DNA from 2 places in the Shewanella sp. 5S214 genome. Region 1 is predicted to be linked to the other one. Evidence: riboswitches for the same ligand, from Rfam matches in the RefSeq annotation. Region 1 holds a riboswitch; the other holds the start of a gene.

Region 1 (4,441 bases):
ATGACTGACCACATAAAAACGCCTGCATATTGCAGGCGTTTTTATTTGAATCTCTCTGTTTATTATACTGAGGGTAAAGCAAATACCTTGGTCATGACTTTATACAACTCAGTACCTTGATGAACTGAGGCGGAGGCAAAATGTAAAATCGGCACGCAATCCATGGGCAAACTAATCGCTTGAAAAGCCTGATCAGTGCCATAAAGGTCAATACGTAAAATGTTGACCAATGGCTGCCCTGCAGCTAATGGCTCACCGACTACAGCACAATATTCAATCAAGCCCGCTTTAGGTGCATGAAACTTTTTATAATCTCGTAAATAACAAGCAAATCGCGCCATTTTTGCTGGGCTAACGTTCTCAGCTATCACCCCGCGATAGCTTAAATAAGCCAATATACCTTTAGCATCCACGAGTGCGTCATCAAGATCAATGCGTTCTTGGCTGGCAAGCTCTAAGGTAAATGCCGACACGGGTACCGAAAAATCTCGGCCCTGGCTCACTGCATATTGAGTTAATTGCCACCATGGACAAAATGTTGCTTCATCCATCGCGCCACCAAAACTATTGGGGATAACGAGGGTATAGGGTATTGAAAAATATCTCGCGGCATCGATATCATACTCAGGACAATAAAGATGTTTACACGACTTAGGGCCAGTATGTAAATCAAGCACTATGTCGGCTTGGTGAGCCATGGTCTGTAAATTTACCGCCAGACGATGACCTGTTGAGATCCCAAAAGGTTGCGCTAAGCGCTTTTGGCATGCTTCCACTAACATCGAGCGATAAGCCTGAAACAAAGCGTTATCGGTTAAATGTTGGTGTTCGCGATACCAAGCTTGAACATCCACTTGGTGATCAACATACTCTCGATTCCAATTAACACCTGTAATAGGGTCAAATCGTCCTAAGGTAAACTCGCCACTCTTCTGATTAATTCCTAGCGGATTAGCTAATGGCGCAAAGGTAATATTACCTAACACCTGATAACCTTCCAACAAGGTCATCAGTTGATAAATTACTGCATTGCCCTGCACTTCTGCGCCATGAACATTGGCCTGAATATAGGCACTAGGCGCAGAACTCTCACTACCAATGAATGAATATAGCGGCACTGTCAATGCTTGCCCTGTCGCCAACTCCCCGACCTGAACAGACGATTGGATTGCTTTAGTCATCTCAACACTCAAACAGATTTTGATGTAAGGCATTAACCACTTGCGCCGCCTCAGATTCAGCCACCAACACACATAAATTATGTGGGCTAGCACCTTGACAAATCATCCGTACATTATGGTTTTCAAGCACTTTAAACACCCGGCTACAAATACCCGCCGTCGAGGCGATACGATTACCAATAATGGCGATTAAGGCTAAATTTTCTTCAACTCTGACACGACAATGCTGCGATAGCTCTTGTAATAACGATTCGCTTAATAATCCTTGCCCGCTTGAATCAGAACCCGTTTTATCCAGCGTTAGCGATACGTTTACTTCAGAAGTGGTGATTAAATCAACCGATATTTTATGCCTTGCTAAGGTTGCAAACGTTTCTGCTAAAAAGCCTTGAGCATGCAACATTTGTAAACTATGAAGATTCAATAAAGTTTGATCGCGGCGCAATGCAACGGCTCTAAAAACAGGGGTATCTTCCACTTGATGACGGATCCAAGTCCCCCCCATTTCAGGTGCTTTACTGGATCCTACAAACACCTGAATTTTTTGTCTAACGGCCGGTAAAATGGTCGCAGGATGCAATACTTTAGCGCCGAAGGTGGCCATCTCAGCCGCTTCATTAAAACTAATTTCTGCAATAGGGCGAGCATTAGGCGCAAGTCGAGGGTCAGTGGTATAAATTCCGGCAACATCAGTCCAAATTTCAACCGCTGTAGCACAGAGAGCTTCAGCAAGTAGAGCTGCTGAATAATCACTGCCTCCACGGCCTAATGTCGTGGTTTTACCACTGTCATCTGCGCCAATGAAACCTTGAGTGACAATGACATAACGGGCAAGTAACGGCTGTAAAAAATCACCTGACAATGTTGCTATAGCTTCAATTTGTGGTTCTGCACGGCCAAAATGACTGTCGGTACGTAACACTTGACGTACATCAAAATGATCGGATGCGGTGCCTTTTTCACGGATAACGGCTGAAAATAAAATCGAAGAACATTGCTCGCCCGTCGACAGTAATTCGTCCATCACCGCTTTGCTACGATCCAGCTCTAGCGATTCACTTAATACCGACATCCGGCTGAGAATTTTATCAATGCTGGCGGCCACGTCTTGAGGACGTCCTAATTCGTCTAGGATCGCATATTGAATTTTGGCGATTTGCTTAAGCAATATCAAACGACGTTCATCATTAACATTCGCTTGGGTTAACTCAACTAATAAGTTAGTCACACCACTGGAGGCGCTCACCACCACCAAACGAGTAGCAGGATTCGCCAAAACGATATCGGCACAACGACTCATAGAGGCATAGTCAGCCACTGACGTGCCACCAAATTTGGCAACCACTAATTCTGAGCGATGACTCTCAGGCGCAACATTATCTGGGGCAAGGTTCATACAGACGCCTCCGCAGTTTGCGAAAGACAACAAAATAAGATGTGATTTACTAACATGATATACGCCCCGAACACACTACGTTCGAAGAGCCTGGTGCTAAGATAACGCACCCTTATAGAAGGGAAACAGCAATCATCACCAGAAGCTCTCCACCAAAAAAATAGGTGACAATCGTTAGGATTCAGCCTAAACGACCGATATCAATGTTTGCCAAACAAACTGATACCTCGGCGCTAATCTCCATCATAAGTGGTCATTGGACTGGCATCCTCTCACTTACTACCTAGTTAACGCTCCTCTTCTGTTCCTCCCTAAGGAGGGAGTTGAAAATAGCAACAAATACCCTATCAAGTCAATCAGCAAAAACAGTAAAAAACACAGTTCTGCTAAAAATCGTGAATATTTGATAATTCAGGCACAGCAATAGCGGTTATATAATTGTTCTAAATTACGAAATAAAAGCCAATATCAAGCTAAAAAACATCATTAACGCAAAATGTCGAGACAATTGCCACTGTATTGTATCTTTTTATAGTGCAATGTGTTGTTTAACCGTTTAATTGCTTGAATAACTTATCACTCATCACGGATATGACCGCACTCTGGCAGTTCATACACCAAACGCAGTCGGTGATTGAACGCCCCCATAGCCACTTCCGGTTTAATGGTATCAAGACATGCAATCAAGGATATTAAACCTCTATTAACGTAATAAATGGCATATTGATTAAACTCGCGACCAAGCTCAACAGCCTGTTCTTTATCAATAAAAATAGCCCAGCTCTTTTCCATATGCGACAAATCAGGTGCCGCACCGACTAGTGCGCGATAGGGACGATTATATTGTTGGATTTTAGATTGAAGCTGGCGATCAAGTAAGCGATTTTGACTAGGAGAGAGCCTAGTGCCGAGGGGGTTATGAGCAGTAACAATTGCAAATGGGAAATCATCAGAAAGACGCTGAGTGAACAAAAAATGAGTTGTTTGATAGTCATCCCACAATGAATCTATAACATTTTTCATAGTAAATTTTCGTCAATTAAGCCAAAAATAGTCTATCAGATAGCTTAAATATCTAAAAGGTTTGAGATCTAGATCACAAGAATAATATTTAAAAATCATTAACTATTATAATGTTATCAACATTAATCTTTTATGTACTTCATTGGTATATTAATTTTTTAACATTTAATTTGTTAACAAATACCTAAAACGAGTATAATACCCTCTACTCATTAATAAATCACTTTAGCGAAGTTGGCTACATACACCTCAAAAGCTCAGCAAATATTGTTGAGAGTGTGATGATTTATTGATGTAAAGTTTACAGTCGTACTAAATTTGTTCTACATTTGATAAAACATTCATACGATTAAATAAGTTTGCGATAGAAGGAACTATCTTTCTAAATGGCATTCATAGTAAGTAAGCTTAGTTACAACAAATTTACACCACTTTTTACATCATCATGCTTTAAGTGCAAACGCACATCATAGTGTCATGATAATAAATAGACGCAAGCAGACTCAGTAACCAGCATTAACCGTTACGAAATAGAGTTTATAGAGAGTGTTTAATTCAGGGTAGACATAGATAAACACCAAAGAAATATCGGAATATTAGTGCATTAGCCCAAGCGCTTTTGCAACCTATTAGCACAAAGTGGCTAGAATCGAATTTTATAAAATCAGGTAAATATCATGCAAAATCCGCACATTTTAATTGTTGAAGATGAAGCTGTAACTCGTAATACATTGCGCAGTATTTTTGAAGCTGAAGGTTACGTTGTTACCGAAGCCAATGACGGTGCAGAAATGCATAAAGCGATGCAAGACAATAAGATAAACCTTGTTGTTATGGATAT
Region 2 (4,441 bases), on a different contig from region 1:
GTTAGTATGTCTAAAAAATCACTCATTTTGTGTAGTTTCCTAATGATTTATTTATAAAATAAAAAGTTATCAAAGATGTTTTTTAATGTTTCAGGTAAATTTCAGTGCATCATTTGGTTTGTTGTGGTCTTTATTATTAATATAAATAACATTAACTCACTGATTATTACCAAGACAGCTTAATTAATACTGAATATAACTGTAATAATAGAAACTATTTGTCATTGAATCAAATTAAATCATCTAAATATTGAATAAATTTTAATTAATCACTTGTATCAAATAATTAATGTTCCACAGTTTGTTTTGTTTGATTGCCACCACAATCATAAAAAAAATATAAACAGTCGTTTGACTTTGATTGACGTTAACGTTAACAGGACGTAAAGTTAGCCTATCTTGCATTGGCAAACGCCAGTGTGTTGTCCACATACATTGAAGGTGTAGAAGGAAAACCTATGAAAATATTGGTGCCTGTTAAACGCGTAGTTGATGCCAATGTAAAGGTCAGGGTAAAAGCTGACAACACAAGTGTTGATACGACGAACCTTAAAATGGCGTTAAACCCATTTTGCGAAATAGCAGTTGAAGAAGCAGTTCGCTTGAAAGAAGCTGGCGTAGCCACTGAAGTTATCGTGGTGAGTGTTGGCGCAAAAGCAGTGCAGGAGCAATTAAGAACTGCAATGGCATTAGGTGCTGATAGAGCCATTCATATTGAAACTGATGAAGAATTGGTGCCACTATCAATTGCGAAACTGTTAAAAGCTGTGCAAGAAAAAGAACAAGCGCAGTTAATTATTTTTGGTAAGCAGTCTATTGACGGCGATAACAACCAAACTGGACAAATGTTAGCGGCACTAACTGATATGCCACAAGCGACATTTGCATCAGAAGTAAAAGTTGATGGTGATATGATCACCGTTACTCGTGAAATAGATGGCGGACTGCAAACCCTGAAAATGCCTTTACCTGCCATTGTCACGGTTGATTTACGTTTGAACGAACCTCGCTATGCTTCATTACCCAATATTATGAAAGCTAAACGCAAGCCATTAGACATTATGACTGTGGCTGATTTAGGTGTGAGCTTGAAAACACATCAAACAGTGATCAGCGTAACACCTCCGGTTGAGCGTAAAGCTGGCATTATGGTGTCTTCTGTTGAGGCGTTAGTCGATAAGTTAAAAAATGAAGCGAAGGTGATCTAACATGACCATTTTAGTATTAGCAGAACACGATAATGTGAGTTTGAAAACTGACACGGCCAAAGTCGTTAGCGCAGCTGCCGCCATTGGCGGTGATATTCATATACTGGTCGCGGGTGTTGATTGTTCTGCTGCGGTAACGGCAGCACAACACTTAGCCGGTGTGAGTAAAGTATTAGTTGCTGATGCAACTCAATATGGTGCTCAATTAGCGGAAAACGTTTCTAAGTTGGTCGTTGAGATTGCGGCTGATTACGAACATATCTTGGCTGCAGCAACCAGTATTGGTAAAGATACATTACCTCGTGTCGCAGCATTGTTAGATGTTTCTCAAATTTCAGAAGTCATTGAAGTGGTCAGTAGTGACACTTTTGTGCGTCCTATTTATGCCGGTAATGCGCTATCGACAGTGCAGAGTTTAGATGCGAAGAAAGTCATGACTGTGCGTTCTAGTGCATTTGATGCTGTCGCGACAACGGGCAATGCTGAAGTGGTTAACCTAAGTCAAGCTATTGATGCTCGCACTGAATTCGTGTCTCAGTCGTTAACTGAATCAGCCCGTCCAGAGCTAGGTAATGCAGGCATTATTGTCTCTGGTGGCCGCGGCATGGGGAGTGGTGAAAACTTTGCTATTTTAGAGCAACTAGCCGATAAGCTTGGCGCAGCAGTAGGTGCATCTCGTGCCGCAGTGGATGCTGGCTTTGTGCCTAACGATTTACAAGTGGGACAAACAGGTAAGATTGTTGCCCCTGATCTGTATATTGCTGTGGGCATTTCGGGTGCGATTCAACATCTTGCCGGAATGAAAGACTCTAAGGTGATTGTGGCTATTAACAAAGATCCTGAAGCGCCTATTTTCCAGGTGGCAGATTACGGTTTAGTCGCGGACTTATTTGAAGCCGTTCCTGCATTAAATAATCTGCTTTAATGGCTTATTATTGACCCAAATTGAGTCATTAGCTTGTTTAACGTGTCGTTATACTAGCCAATCGTTCAGATTAAAAGGTTTCTACTTGGTAAAGTAGGAACCTTTTTTATTGATATTTTTTATCATATGGATGTTTTTATGAGCAAAGGTGTCAGTCGGGTTATCTAGTTGCCGTTTTTGTATTCAGTGCGATAGTGTGCATTTGAATTAGAAACGTTAAACTAATGCTATTAAATTGTGGCTATAGTTAATAATATTGTTATTTGTGCTGTAGTTTAAGACTTTTTTGCTGGTATAGAGCGTGTGGTTTATGATTGTATGTGCGCGCTGTTTGTAATGGGCTATTTATGATTACAAATACAAAAGTAGAGGTGCATTGCATAATAGTCAGGTTGAATTGGGTGATGCCAATAATTCAACCTAAAAGGATGCAATGCCGAAATAAGTGAGGTGATCGCCCTCATTTGTTGGGCCAGTTCTCGAAAGGGGCTGTACTGTCATAGTGTTTTTATCTATGTGATAAAAATAATGATATTCATATTAAATGGATATTTCTGTGGAGTGCTACTAGATAAGTGAATCCATATACTTTCTGTGTATGGCGAGTCTTATTTCTAGTTTTTCTCTATTCGTATCCAACGAAGAAATAATTAAATTATGATAATAAGTTATGCCGATTCGGCACTTTCTGTTTTGCCACCACTTTTGGCAATTACACTGGCTATTTTAACCCGTAAGGTATTGCTGTCTTTGGGGTTAGGTATTATTTTTGGTGCCTTATTGCTGACCGATTTTTCATTGGTTGGTAGCAGCGAATATATTTTAAGTACAGCGAGTCAGCTCGTTTGGAAAGATGCTGCACTGAATAGTTGGAACGTATATATCTTAGGTTTTTTGGTTGTGCTGGGCATGATAACCGCATTGATCACCGTTAGTGGTTCTGCTCGTGCTTTTGCTGATTGGGCCAAACTGCGCATTCGTAATAAGCGCGATGCTAAGTTAATGACCATTTTTTTAGGCTGTGTAGTCTTTATTGATGACTACTTCAATAGTTTAGTCGTAGGTTCTATTTCAAGGCCTATCACGGACAGATACCATATTTCACGCGCAAAACTTGCCTATATTTTAGATTCTACCGCGGCACCGATTTGCGTTATTTCCCCGGTATCGAGCTGGGGAGCCTATATTATTGCGCTTATTGGCGGCATTTTAACTGCACATGGTTTTGCTGACTCAGGTCATTTAAGTGTCTTTATACAGATGATCCCGATGAACTTTTATGCGGTGTTCTCATTATTATTACTAGTGTGTGTGGCGACGTTCAGTTTAAACATAGGACCAATGCGTCAGCATGAATTAAATGCACTTCGTGGTGAGTTGTATGATGAATCAAAAGGCCAACCACCGGGAGCGGTTACTGATTTACCTGAAGCTGACACCGGTAAAGTGATTGGTTTATTTTTACCGATTGCGATATTAGTATTTGCGACCCTTTATTTTATGGTCTCTAGTGGGGCAGAAGCATTAGCGGCTAAAGAGCAGATGTTTAGTGTACTAGGTGCATTTGAAAATACTGATGTGAGTTCATCATTGTTTTTTGGTTCTATCGTCGGTTTGATTGCGACAGTGTTGTTGGCATTTCAACAGAAAGTAGAGCTGTCTATGTTGCTCAAAGGCATGTCTGTTGGTGCTCGTTCAATGTTACCCGCTATTTATATTTTATTGTTCGCTTGGACGATATCAAGTGTCATTGCTCAGCTTGAAACCGGTAAGTTCATGGCCAGTTTAGCAACTGATAATATTCCGTTTGCGCTATTGCCTGCCATGTTATTTCTATTGGCTGGGATAACCGCATTTTCAACGGGAACGAGTTGGGGAACCTTTGGTATTATGTTGCCTATAGCGGCCGATATGGCGATGGGGAGTGATAGCACCATGATGCTACCTATGCTAGCAGCTGTGCTTTCTGGTGCCGTATTTGGTGACCATTGCTCACCTATTTCCGATACCACTATTTTGTCATCAACGGGGGCGAGCTGCCATCATATCGATCATGTGGTGACCCAGCTTCCTTATGCACTTATCGCTGCATTGATTAGTTTCGTCGGTTATATTGTGCTTGGGTTTACTGGCTCGTTAATGGCTGGATTGATTTGTTGTAGTGTGTTGTTTTTTATCAGTATCCTAGTATTGTACTTTTGGGCAAAAAAGTAATGCTACATCCTGATACTTATGAGTAATAAGCCGATTGATTAAGCTTTGAAAAATGCCGTATTCATAACGAATACGGCATTTTTGTTTGTTGTTG

What was found. A riboswitch is a leader RNA that binds a small molecule or an ion and turns the genes downstream of it on or off. The one in region 1 is predicted to bind lysine.
Region 2: it holds a riboswitch for lysine, as region 1 does, so the genes downstream of both, ACED29_RS18045 (Na+/H+ antiporter NhaC family protein) here and lysC (lysine-sensitive aspartokinase 3) in region 1, are expected to answer to the same signal.

What each region holds. Positions count from the first base shown of each region.
Region 1 is NZ_JBGOOV010000003.1:111,981-116,421, reverse strand. Features, by position in the region: gene ACED29_RS02840 (succinylglutamate desuccinylase/aspartoacylase family protein) at 63-1,181, opposite strand; gene lysC (lysine-sensitive aspartokinase 3) at 1,183-2,577, opposite strand; lysine riboswitch at 2,712-2,886, opposite strand; gene ACED29_RS02830 (DUF3293 domain-containing protein) at 3,154-3,600, opposite strand; gene arcA (two-component system response regulator ArcA) at 4,278-4,441, shown strand, end outside.
Region 2 is NZ_JBGOOV010000032.1:20,746-25,186, forward strand. Features, by position in the region: gene ACED29_RS18030 (H-NS family nucleoid-associated regulatory protein) at 1-26, opposite strand, end outside; gene ACED29_RS18035 (electron transfer flavoprotein subunit beta/FixA family protein) at 459-1,208, shown strand; gene ACED29_RS18040 (electron transfer flavoprotein subunit alpha/FixB family protein) at 1,210-2,133, shown strand; lysine riboswitch at 2,492-2,708, shown strand; gene ACED29_RS18045 (Na+/H+ antiporter NhaC family protein) at 2,791-4,347, shown strand.